DNA from 4 places in the Sediminibacillus sp. JSM 1682029 genome. Region 1 is predicted to be linked to each of the others. Evidence: predicted binding sites of a transcription regulator. Region 1 holds the regulator's gene; each other region holds the start of a gene.
What was found. The regulator Rex, encoded in region 1, represses fermentation and respiration genes when NADH is low (regulators of the CRP and FNR family bind a similar motif). The targets are predictions, from matches to a motif close to TTGTGAAATATTTCACAA.
Positions count from the first base shown of each region.

Region 2: the regulator Rex is predicted to act here: its motif matches at 1,367-1,384, upstream of ABVF09_RS02900 (cytochrome c oxidase subunit 2A).
Region 3: the regulator Rex is predicted to act here: its motif matches at 1,969-1,986, upstream of ABVF09_RS11370 (YwiC-like family protein).
Region 4: the regulator Rex is predicted to act here: its motif matches at 1,977-1,994, upstream of ABVF09_RS07115 (L-lactate dehydrogenase).

Region 1 is NZ_JBEWYY010000006.1:265,283-268,466, reverse strand. Features, by position in the region: gene ABVF09_RS12475 (ABC-F family ATP-binding cassette domain-containing protein) at 1-762, opposite strand, end outside; gene ABVF09_RS12470 (redox-sensing transcriptional repressor Rex) at 1,595-2,245, shown strand; gene ABVF09_RS12465 (MDR family MFS transporter) at 2,316-3,184, shown strand, end outside.
Region 2 is NZ_JBEWYY010000001.1:574,854-578,037, reverse strand. Features, by position in the region: gene ABVF09_RS02910 (hypothetical protein) at 1-381, opposite strand, end outside; gene mobA (molybdenum cofactor guanylyltransferase) at 687-1,274, opposite strand; gene ABVF09_RS02900 (cytochrome c oxidase subunit 2A) at 1,444-1,602, shown strand; gene ABVF09_RS02895 (cytochrome c oxidase subunit II) at 1,621-2,085, shown strand; gene ABVF09_RS02890 (b(o/a)3-type cytochrome-c oxidase subunit 1) at 2,086-3,184, shown strand, end outside.
Region 3 is NZ_JBEWYY010000006.1:40,337-43,520, reverse strand. Features, by position in the region: gene ABVF09_RS11375 (dimethylarginine dimethylaminohydrolase family protein) at 215-1,072, shown strand; gene ABVF09_RS11370 (YwiC-like family protein) at 1,167-1,907, opposite strand; tRNA gene ABVF09_RS11365 (tRNA-Ala) at 2,104-2,176, shown strand; gene ABVF09_RS11360 (manganese-dependent inorganic pyrophosphatase) at 2,528-3,184, opposite strand, start outside.
Region 4 is NZ_JBEWYY010000003.1:166,795-169,978, reverse strand. Features, by position in the region: gene ABVF09_RS07120 (L-lactate permease) at 1-916, opposite strand, end outside; gene ABVF09_RS07115 (L-lactate dehydrogenase) at 953-1,888, opposite strand; gene ABVF09_RS07110 (oxidoreductase) at 2,315-3,184, opposite strand, start outside.

The DNA of each region.
Region 1 (3,184 bases):
CTGTTCCAGGTACTTGCTGTAATTCCCATGGTACTTTGTAGAATGGTTCCGGGATATTTCATAGACAGTTTCGACCGTTTTATCCAAGAAATAGCGATCATGGGAAACAATCACGACGGCACCGCTGTAATTGTTCAAATAGCCTTCCAGCCAGGAAAGGGTTTCGATATCAAGATGGTTGGTGGGCTCGTCCAAAACCAGGATGTCCGGCTTGGATAGGAGCAGCTTGCCCAGTGCCAAGCGGGTCTTCTGGCCGCCGCTCAATTCTGCTATCGATGTATCCCAATCCTGTTCATAGAAATGAAGGCCATTCAAGACGGCCTTGATGTCTGCTTCATACTGATAACCGCCCTCCATTTTGAAGGCTTGTTGTTTGGCGTCATAAGCAGCCAGCAATTTTTGATAGGCATCCTGATTCTCCAGCACATCCGGGTCACCCATCTGCAATTCCATTTCCCGCAGTTCTTGTTCCGTATCGACAAAATGCTGAAATACGCCCAGCATTTCCTGCCAAATCGTCTGATTTGATTCGAGACCGGTGTTTTGGGCGAGATAGCCAAGTGTCGTCTCTTTCGGCTTGTGGATTTCCCCCTCGTCAAAGGGCAGGATTCCCGCGATGATTTTCAACAGCGTCGATTTTCCTGCTCCGTTCCTTCCGACGACAGCAATCCGGTCATTGGTCTGCACTTCTAACTTTATATTGGATAAGATAAGCTCGGCGCCATATCTTTTTGTGATGTCATTGACTTGCATCAAAATCATTTTGTTCACCTCAATGCTTTAAGTGTATCTTAATCCTCTTTGCGGTGGCAAGCGTCACAGCAATGCTTCCGGTGATTATTTTGCTTCATGCGTTCCCCCGATTTCGATATAGTGATAAGTATGGAAAAGAATGTGAATAAAATCACGACTTATTGCTGAATTTTTGATAAACTAAAGAAGTTAAACAAAATAAGCAAAAGTACTTGTATAAAGGAAAGCTCTTTCCCCAAACTTGTAACATTGTAAATGATAAACAGCATCTATTTGATAGAAACTTCGTTGGTTTGCTAGTAAGGTTCAGTGCTAGAGCGAACTCCGCATAACACTTCGCTTTTGATGAGCACGGTTGTAAATGTGGGGCTGTTTTTTTACTTGCGAGGAGTCGGTGTCGAAGCGTTCCTTGTCTTCATAAGTAATTGCTTCTGCTAGGGTAGCTGTTTTTGGAGTGTACGCATTCAGAAGCGGCTGATATACCGACTAAAAAGGAAAAAGATTTGTGAAAAACAACAAACATACTCACGGCGGAGGAAATCCACGAAGACTCCTGCGGGAGGAAAGGCCTAGGGGAGACCCCGCAGAGCGCAGCTCGAGGAGGCTCACCAGCCGCCCGCGGAAAGCGTAGTGGATTTCCGCAGCCACACCCATTTGTCTAGAGAACAAAGCAAAGTGTTTGTGGAAAACTGCCTAATCAAAAAAGATAACGGTTACGAAATGAAATTATGTACAGGAGCTTGATAGCTGGTCATCGATTATCCGAAAAAGGCATCGATAAACCTGATTGCTTCTTAGAAAGCGGACACAGGACAGAAGGGCAACTGTAAGGAGGATATGTATGAACAACGAGCAAAATAAAATACCACAAGCAACGGCAAAGCGCCTGCCACTATATTACCGATTTATCAATAACCTGCATCATCAGGGAAAGCTGCGCGTTTCATCCAAGGAACTGAGCGACGCGGTCAAAGTAGATTCTGCCACCATCCGCCGGGATTTTTCTTATTTCGGTGCATTGGGAAAAAAAGGGTATGGCTACAATGTCGAATACCTGCTCAGTTTTTTCCGGAAAACCCTTGATCAGGACGAAGTGACCAAGGTCGCACTCATCGGAGTCGGGAATCTTGGAACAGCTTTTCTCCATTATAATTTTATGAAAAACAACAATACGAAAATCGAAATGGCCTTTGATGCCGACCCGAATAAAGTAGGATCCGATATTGGCGGTGTCCCTGTGTATCATGTAGATGATTTGGAAGATCATTTAAAAAACACGGCTGTCGCCATACTGACGGTACCTTCCACAGAAGCACAGGGAATTACCGAGCGACTGGTAGATGCCGGTGTCTCCGGTATCCTTAACTTCACACCCGCACGGATCACCGTTCCCGATCATATTCGGGTGCATCACATCGATTTATCCGTCGAGCTTCAGTCGCTGGTTTACTTTCTCAAGCATTACCCTCTGGAAGAAGAAGCGGGAGAGTAACCCTGCATACCCTCTCGCTGAAGAGGGTATAGGTTTACGATTTACCGTAAACTCATAGGGGGGTGGACGTATCAAGAAAATAGATTCTAAATGGCTGGTTGTCGTTTCTGTTTTATTTGGCACTTTCACCGTGATTTTAAACAACAGCATGTTGAATCCGACCTTGCCGCACTTCATTGAGCTGTTCGACTCCAACGCAGTGTCGGTGGGCTGGATTTTGACAATTTTCATGGTATCGATGGGGATGACGATGCCGCTGACCGGCTACCTGGGCGATCGGTTCGGGAAGAAAAAGATTTACCTGATTGGTTTATCGATTTTTCTGGTCGGCTCGCTGTCCGGTGCATTGTCCCATACATTGGGAATGATGATTGCCTCGCGGGCGGTACAGGGCATGGCAGGCGGACTGATGATGCCGATCGCCATGGCCTTGATTTTCCAGGCCTTTCCCCGAGAGGAACGCGGGCTCGCCGTCGGTATCTATGGAGTTGCAGCGATGGTGGCCCCGGCAATCGGGCCGACCATCGGCGGCGTGATCATCGAATTTTTGCCGTGGAATTTTCTATTCTTATTCAATATTCCATTCGGACTTATCGGGTTGATCATCTCCAGTAAATACTTGATTCCGACCAAGCCGGACCCGAATCTGAAATTCGACTTGACCGGTTTCCTGCTGGTGACAGCTGGTGTCGGGGCGATTTTGTTTGCCCTCGGCAGGGGCTCGACATGGGAACTGTTGACACAGCCGTTCAGTTTTCTCATGATCGGCGGAGGCGTGGCGGCCGTTATTCTGTTCATTATTTACGAACAAAGACAAGACCAGCCACTACTGGAACTGAGTGTTTTCAAAGTCCCGACCTATGCTGTTTCCATCGTAGTGACGGCCACCGCATCGATCGGACTGTTTTCGGGTATTTTTTTATTGCCGCTATTGATCCA
Region 2 (3,184 bases), on a different contig from region 1:
TGTTATGTTCATTTTTCCATCTCTGAATCGCACATATGGATCATCTCTTTCACCTACAAGTAATTTCCCTTTCCAAATGTGTGCTATTTCATGGTACTCCTTCTTTTTTCCATTCACCTCTGCAGTTACTAAAATATGAAACCAGAAAGTATGACCATCCGCATATTCCACCTCTGAAATCTCATAGCCTTTGAGGGCGTAGTTCTGCTCTTCTAAAAAGGCAGTTTTTTTCAAATAAAAGTCCTTCGCCTCTGCTTTCGTTAATTTTGTTCCGGTAGACAAGTATTCGTTCGTATTTTCTTGATAATCGTAGAGATATAAAACTTCAAAGGCTTCTTCATATTCTTCATTGATAAGGGATTGGTAATAGTGATTGATCATATGTTCTGCTTCTTTTTCCGGAAAGTAATTTTTTCGTATGCTGGGCCAGGAAAGAACAAATGTACAGAGGAGTGCGGCGAAAATAACAAGCGTAACTACTTTTTTAATGGAAACCTCCCCCCTTTTTCAAGCTTATCTACCGATTGATTCTATCACAATTTTGTTGTAAGAGAAGCGATAAAAAGGAATTGATATACAGGTGGATATTCATTTTACCATCTTTAAAACTTATAGAAATCCCAGCCTACTAGCGAGCTTTCTATAATCCTTCGTTTTATCCTCATCCTCCTTTACAGTATTCAACGCTAAAGGGGTTTGTACAGCTTATCATCGGGATATCGTCTGAAAAACTGGCTGTTCAATCCATACCTCTGCAATTCCGTCTCATCCATTCCCATCCATTCCAACAATTGAAAACATTCGTAGAACGATACAGGCTTCCGTTTTTCTATACATGCACAAACCGTTTTCAGCGTCTGCTGACGTCGGTATAATCCATGAAACGGAATCGGGGTGTTTTGGAAATACGGAACGACTGCCGAATGACCCGTTTGTTGAAGTCTCTCCTTCATCGCTGCTGCCGCTTGAGAGGATAAAGCGGGCATATCACAGCTGACCAGCCAGATTAAAGGATGGCTGGCAAGGGAGAACCCGGCATGAATTGCCCCTAATACCCCTTTGTTTTTGTGGAAAACGGTGACAATGCGGATATCTGATCCGACCCGTGGCAAAAACGTCATCGGATTTTCGGTGACGAGCACAATTTCTTCGACAAATTGCTGCATTTCCCTGATTTGCCGGTTGATCAGTCTTTCACCGGCCAGCGTTTGTAACGCAATTTCTTCCGCATATGGATGGATGCTTCGATCTGCTATTATAATGCCGCTTTTCATCCTTTCCCCTCCCTTGTTTTTTCCTGTTCAGCATAACTGTTTTGAAAACACAAAACTGTAATGGAAGTCACATTCCCGACTTATTGAAAAGGATGTGATATTTATCACAGAATCGACCTGTCATGTTCCGCTACAATCAAATTAGATTAAAGGGAAGGGAGCGTTCACGATGGCGAAATTGGATTCTGCCAAATCGTTCGAAGCCGAAAAAGAGCACGCCGGGAAAACAGAATCGAAGCTTAACGGAACCTTGTTGTCCGTCATGCTCGTCGGAGGATTTATCATATTATCCTGGATCGGGGTGTACGCGCTTTATCTATCCAGGTAGGAAAAGGGGGAGTAACAGATGCACATGCACAAGTATGAAAAAATATGGCTGATTTTTGGCGGTATCACATTGATTGTATTCCTGTCGGTAATCGGCGTCAGCGCGTTTGCCATGGGACATCATCCGCCAAGCGACATGACGACAATCGATCCGGAAAAAGTGAAGGAAACAGCACCTTTCGATGACCCTGGTCTGAAGAAAATCGGGGACAATGAATATGAAGCGGTGATGGTTGCCCAGGCGTTCATGTTCGGGGAACCCTTAGAAGTGCCGAAGGGGGCGACCGTTCATTTCAAGGTGACGAGCGCGGATGTGGTTCATGGTTTTTCGATTCCGGGGACGAACGTGAACATGATGATCACACCAGGGCATATCAATACGATTACCCACACGTTCGACGAAGCCGGTGAGTTTTTGATCATTTGCAATGAATATTGCGGAGTCGGACATCAGGCCATGAGCGGAAGGATAGAGGTGAATTAAATGGAAACCACGTTGATCAATCGGAAAGATGCGAAATTGAGTCTTGCCCACATTTATGTAGGCTTTATCGCCGTATTGCTTGGAGGGATTGCCGGACTGCTGCAAACCTTCGTCCGCAGCGGGGCGATCACATTGCCAGCGGGGATTGGCTATTATCAGCTGTTGACCGCCCATGGCGTTCTGTTAGCACTTGTATTCACTACTTATTTTATAATTGGATTTTTGTACTCGGGCATCAGCAAAACAACGGGAACGCTGGCTGAAGGACCGCGAAAACTTGGCTGGGCCGGCTATTATGTCATGACAACAGGAACCGTGATCACCACGATCATGATCTTGACCAACGATGCCAGTGTGTTGTACACATTTTACGCGCCGCTTCAGGCCTCGCCATGGTTTTATATTGGGCTTGCACTTGTCGTGATCGGAAGCTGGATCAGCGGAGCCGGCATGTTCCGCCAGTACCGTAATTGGAAAAAAGCCAATCCAGGTCAGCTTTCTCCGTTGTTCAGTTTCATGGCAGTGATGACAATGCTGCTTTGGCTGATCGCCACACTGGGCGTGGCAGCTACCGTCGTCCTGCAATTGATTCCATGGTCATTCGGCTGGGTGGACACCATCAATGTCCTGTTGAGCCGTACACTGTTTTGGTATTTCGGCCATCCGCTTGTCTATTTTTGGCTGCTGCCTGCTTATATTTGCTGGTATGTCATCATTCCGAAAATCATTGGCGGAAAAATTTTCAGTGATTCGTTGGCCAGATTGTCCTTTGTCTTGTTCTTGCTGTTTTCGATCCCGGTCGGCTTTCACCATCAATTGCTCGAATCCGGAGTATCGCATACATGGAAGTTTATCCAGGTAACCCTGACCTTTATGGTCATCGTCCCTTCGTTGATGACAGCCTTCTCCTTGTTTGCCACCTTTGAATTGAGCGGCAGGCAGAAGGGTGCTAGAGGATTGTTCGGATGGGTGAAAAAATTGCCATGGAAGGATGCACGGTTCTTTGCACCATTTATGGGAATGCTGATATTCATTCCTGCCGGGGCAGGGGGCATCATCAATGCCAGTAACCAACTGAATCAAGTCATTCATAACACGC
Region 3 (3,184 bases), 220 kb from region 1:
AACATATAAGCCTGTTTATCTACTTGTCTTCTGCGGCAGCCGGGGGAAGGTTGGAATACTTGCCAATGTTTCCACTATTGGTTTATACTTAAATGTTAGAAAATTCAATCAAGTAAATGGGCTGCCTTGCGGTTTTTGATGATAAGGAAGAGGGAATATCTCCTTATAGAAGTCAGTATATTATTCCAAATGATAATGGAGGTAACCCGAGTTGATGATAAAATCAGAAGAAAAGATCATTGATTGCACGACAGAATACCGAAAGTTAGAAACATTATTCATTTGCAGGCCGAAATATATGGAAATCACCGAAGTTATTAATGAAACACAACGGCATTATATTAATGGTAATATCGACGTCGATTTGGCAATGGAACAGCATGAGACATTTGCCCGTATATTGGAAAAACACGGAGCGGAAGTTATCCGTCTGGAGCCGGAACATCAGCTCAATGAACAAGTTTTCACCAGGGACATCGGTTTCTGCATTGGCAGCCGATTGTTTTTATCGGAAATGAACACACATATCCGGGGCGCAGAAGTAGACGTATTGAAACAAAGCTTGCAGGATAAAGGCATTTCTTATCATCGTCCTTTTTTACAATCCATTGAAGGCGGAGACGTCATGGTCGATGGTGATAAAATCTGGGTCGGCATCAGTAAAAGGACGACCAGGGAAGCGGCTGAGACCCTGCAATTACAGCTGGGAAATGATTATCAAGTCATCCCGCTACCCATTGACGATAGCATTCTTCATCTTGATTGCGCTTTTAACATCCTTAGTCCCGATTGGGCTTTGATATACCCGGATGCATTTGCTCCCGCAGATTATCAAAAATTGAAAGAAAACTATCATCTGATTGAAGTTACCGCTGCAGAGCAATTTTCCATGGGCACCAACGTCCTTTCCATCGGTGGAGGTAAAGTCATCAGCATGCCGCAAAACAAGGATGTCAATGAAAAAATGCGACGAACCGGTTTCCAAGTGATTGAAGTGGAATTTTCCGAGATTATAAAATCGGGTGGGTCTTTCCGATGCTGCAGTCTCCCGGTTTACCGGTCCAATAGCTGATGATAAAAAAGAAGCCGCCATGATTGGCAGCTTCTTTTTTATGCATCCACTTCACCAGGCGCTTGATCTACTTCCAGGTCAATCTATCGTCCTTTCACTGGAAAAAAACTTCTTCAGATAGAACGATGATCAACATTAGCACAAAAAAGAAAACGGAATTGAGGATTTCCAAGATGCCGATTTTTTTAATAGAAAGTGTTTTTTCAGGCAGCAGCCAGGCTCTTAATAAACTCGGAAAGTAAGCGACACTCAGCCATATTCCTCCGATGAAAAAGCAGCCAATCGTCAGTAAAAGATGATACCCCCAGGAGAAGTACAGGAACTGCCGGTTTTTCTTTTCCCTGATCATCGTTTTCACATAAAAAATACTGCCGAAAAAGAATAAAAAGTTATAGGCAGCCAAAACAAGTGCTGCTGGTTCAATGGTACCCATACCGAGGAAGTAGCTGCCCACTCCGCCGATACAAAAGGTAATCACGGCCACTACATCATTGAGGAACGCTCTTTCCTTTTTCTTTTTGGCAAAGTAAATGTTGACCAAAAACAGCGGAAGCATGGCAATGCCGAAGAGTATCAAACGCCATTCCACCAAGAGTAACGGGAGCAGGAACAGCAGGGCGGCAAGGCCGAACAGAATCGCTCCTTTTTTATAAAGGGAGTTGTTCCGTTTCTTCTTGAATACCATGATAAACGGATAAGTTGCCAAGTATAAACAGAGCCACCCCAGAAACAAGGGGATATGCCAGAATGTAAAGCGGCCGGCAATGGCTTCGAGAAAGAATGGGATGATCAGCATTGCCCAGGCGCCGTGCTGTTTGGGGAATAATTTTTTCATTTTATAAACTCCTTTGAAGGAATCGGTTTTCTTCTATTATGCAAGATTGAATGGAAGGTTAATGTGAGAAATATCACAAGCTGGGAAACAACGGACATAGACAGCCAAACAATTTTTGCTTAACCACTTGCAAAATAGCTCGGTAATGATATATAATACTTCTTGTCTGAGTCAAACAGCACTACTAATCGAATACGGGGCATTAGCTCAGCTGGGAGAGCGCTACACTGGCAGTGTAGAGGTCAGCGGTTCGAGCCCGCTATGCTCCATCACTCAACCCCTTGTCTATCAAGGGGTTTTGCTATGTGTGCGTTTTTAGTTAAAGATGGGATTTATCCTTTTGGGGACGAAATGTTGACGTTTTTTCTAAAGGTGCGTAAATGTGGAATCCTTTCTTCCTACATGACACTCTGAAAGTCGTTAAAACTGCAGCCTGAATTCGATATCATTTTTGTTGTTCCTTATCTGTTATGAAGTCTGAATGAGTATATCATTCTAATATAAAAAGGCATCCATACGATCTTAATGGACGCCTTTTATTTTTATATTTAGTAGTTCTAGCGGAAAATTGACATTTTATCTGTTTCCATTTGCCACAAAGTTCCGCTTTCATGGTTTATTCAATCCGCAAATGCGTTAGTAAGTGGAGGAACAACCTGTTTTTTACGAGAAACAATCCCGCTAAGAAAAGTTGTATTGTCTTTTAAGGTAGTCGAGAAAGCTTGTTCAAATTTGTGTTGTTCTGCTCCTAAAGCCAGTACAAGCGATTCGCTGGTCAAAATATCAGTAATCAATAATACGAACAAATCCAGATCATTGTTTTCAATTTTCTCCGAAATAGCATTTTTTATCTCTTCACTGCGGGATTGGACATTGCTTGTATCCACCACATTTATTTGAGCGATTTCTACGTTTGCACTTCCCATTTTGAATAGCTTAGCGTCAATTGAAATGATGTCTGTCGGATCGAGATTTTCTGTCCCGGCTCCGGCTTTTAATAGCTCCATGCCGAATGTTTCCATTTCCACATCCGCCAATTTGCTGAGTGCCAACGCAGCTTTACGGTCTGCCTCGGTCGTGGTCGGGGATTTAAACAACAATGTATCCGAAATGATTGCTGAGAGCATCAGCCCGGCAATGGCTGCATCCGGCTCTAACTCATGTTCTTTATAGATTTTATAGAGGATGGTCGCGGTGCATCCTACAGGCTCGGTGCGAAAATAGACAGGTTGATCGGAAGAGAAGTTGGAAATGCGATGGTGGTCGACCACTTCAAC
Region 4 (3,184 bases), on a different contig from region 1:
ATGCCGTTAATAGGTAAAACGGAGACCAGGCCTTGATGACTTCGCCGGCAGAATGCTTCTCCGTCTGACACTCCTTTCCGTTCAGTAAAAAAATGTTCTTCGGTTGCCACTTTTTTAAAAATAACGCCAACAAACCCATAGCAAGTAGAGAAGGAATGATATCTGCCAGCTCCGGTCCAAGCACAACTGTAATAAGCGCCTGGGTTACCGTGTATGTTGTTGAAGTAACCAGGATGGCGGGTAGTATTTCTTTCACTCCCTTTATCCCATCAACAAGCAGAATAAGCAAAAACGGAATCGTAAAATTAATGAGTGGCAATGTCAGAGCCGTCATGATCGATACGTCCATCGAAGTCACTCCGCCTTCCAATCCAAACGTGTCGATAATTCCCACCGGGATTCCAATTGCACCAAAAGCTCCGGATGCCCCATTGGCAATCAAACAGAGCATAGCGGCCTGCAACGGCTTGAAGCCAAGCGAAACCAACAGTACCGCACAGATAGCAATTGGAACGCCAAATCCGGCAGCCCCTTCCAAAAAGGCATTAAAACAAAAGCCAATCAGTAATAAATGGATACGCTGGTCCTTCGATATCCCTACAATACTCCCGCGGAGTGTTTCAAATTTCCCTGACTTGACCGCAACTTTATATAACCATACAGCCATGACGATTATATAACCGATCGGCCATACTCCTTGAATCAATCCTTGCATGACGCTGCCCAGGGATTCCCCCAAAGGAAGCCGGAAAAGGAACAATGCAATGAAGAACGTCACCAGCAAATTTAACAGGGCGGCATAAATCCCCTTCATTTTCAATACGGTCAGACATAATAAGAACAAGAGAATCGGTATTGCAGCGACCAGTGCTGATACAACCAGGTTATCAAATGGATTGAAGCTCTCTGCCAACATGTTAACTGCTCCCTTTTATAAGTTAGATCCCGACCGTTACTTCTTCCACAATGCTGCTTGGATATCTTTTAATGTTTTAACAGATTGGGCAAACTGGCCTTGTTCCTTTTCATCAAGCGATAACTCGACGATCTTTTTCACCCCTGTCCGGTTGATCACGGCCGGAACACCGATATAGACATCCTCATGCCCGAATTCTCCATCCAGCATGGCGCCAACCGGGAGGACGACATTTTCGTTTTTCAGGATTGCCCTCGTGATTTTCGCCAATCCCATGGCGATCCCGTAAAAAGTCGCTCCTTTTGATTCAATGATTTTGTAAGCAGCGTCACGCACCTGGATGGAAATCTCCCGCTTTCTTTCTTCCGTCAGTTTGGGAGCTATCGGTGTGCCAGAAATATTCGTCGAACTCCAAACCGGAAGCTGTGAATCACCGTGTTCCCCGATAATATAACCATGGACGCTCGTCGGAGCTGTCTCAAATTCTTCCCCGAGTAAATAACGGAACCTTGCCGAATCCAAAATCGTACCCGATCCAATCACCCGTTCTTTTGGCAGTCCGGAGAACTTCCTGGTGGCATAGGCGAGAATATCAACAGGATTGGTGGCCACCAGGAAAATACCGTTGAAGCCGGAATCCATTACACTGGTGACAATCGAATCGAAGATTTTCACATTTTTCGTTACTAAATCGAGTCTAGTTTCTCCCGGTTTTTGTGCTGCTCCGGCACATATCACGACAAGTGCCGCATCGTGACAGTCCTGATAATTGCCGAACCTTATTTGAACCGAGCTCGGAGCATAGACAATCCCATGGTCCAAATCCATGACATCGCCTCTCGCTTTTTCTTGATTCAAGTCAACCAGCACCAGTTCATCACAAATCCCCTGATTCATCAGCGCATAAGCATAACTGGACCCAACCGCTCCTGTACCGATTAAGACGACTTTGCTGCCAAGTGTTACATTCATCATTCATACCTCCCTATCCATATGTGAATTAATTCACATATGGATTTAAAAATTTTCACCTTGGATTTTTCACCAGATCGACTACATGTTGTGAAACATTTCACAATTAAATTATAATACACCTTTTTGAGATTTGCAATGCTTTTAAGGATAAGAATAAAGCATTTCTGAAATAGAAAGATTTTCGTAAAAGCCTCTCCAAAGTGTACACCGTTTCCTAAGTACCTTACCCACTTTCACAGGAAATCACACAATCCTGGAACAACAGGAAAACCGCTAGACGTGCAATCAAACAGATAAAGCTCTGGAACCCGTGGATTATAGGATTAGTCGCTAGGACCTGATGTAGAAGGAACAGGCTTCACGTTAAAGCCATCAAGCAGGGAGACAACTCGTGTACCTGCTTGATGGCTGCTTTTTTCTTCTTTACGAAACGGGGAAAGGAACACCGATATTTTCCTCGCTTAATTTCCAAAGGCGTTTCGCCGCTTCGGGATCAACCGCCCATGGACGGACACCCGTGGCTTTCTCACTATCCTCTGGAACGACTTCTGCGATATCGACATTTTCGCAATAAACTCCGCCAAGTCCATCAAGCTGCGGGCTCACAGCACACCAGACAACGGTGGCGGCCCCCTGCTCGATGGTATGGAATTGCGGCGTCTCCTCCTTGGATCCGGAACCGTTTTTGCTGTTTTTCATTTGCTTCGGTCCAAACTCCTCTTTAGTTAAATCTCTGCCCAAATCGGTGGTAGGAATCAATCCGGGATGAACAGAAAAGGCACGGACATGGTGCGACTTTCCGCGTTCATCCAATTCCAGTGCGAATAAACTGTTTGCCGTTTTCGACTGTGCATATGCTTTCCACTTATCATACGCATGATGCTCAAAGTGAGGGTCCTCAAAGTCAATGTTTCCCAACCGGTGGCCACGCGATGATACCGCCACAACTCTGGCACCATCCGCTTGTTTTAAAGCCGGCCACAGGCGGGCAGTCAGTTGAAAATGCCCGAGATGGTTGGTGGCGAATTGCGATTCATAGCCCCTTTGATCCCGTCTTAATGGCGGCGCCATGATCCCCGCACTGTTGATGAGTATATCCAATGGACGTTTGGAGGAAAGGAAATTCTCCGCAAATGTATCGATAGAGGCTGGATCAAGTAAATCCATGGTATCTATTTCCACATTGGGAAGACCTTTCAGCGCTTCCTCCCCTTTTTCCAGACTCCGGACAGGTACTACCACGGTTGCCCCTGCTTTTGCCAGCACTTTTGTTGTTTCCAACCCAATGCCTGA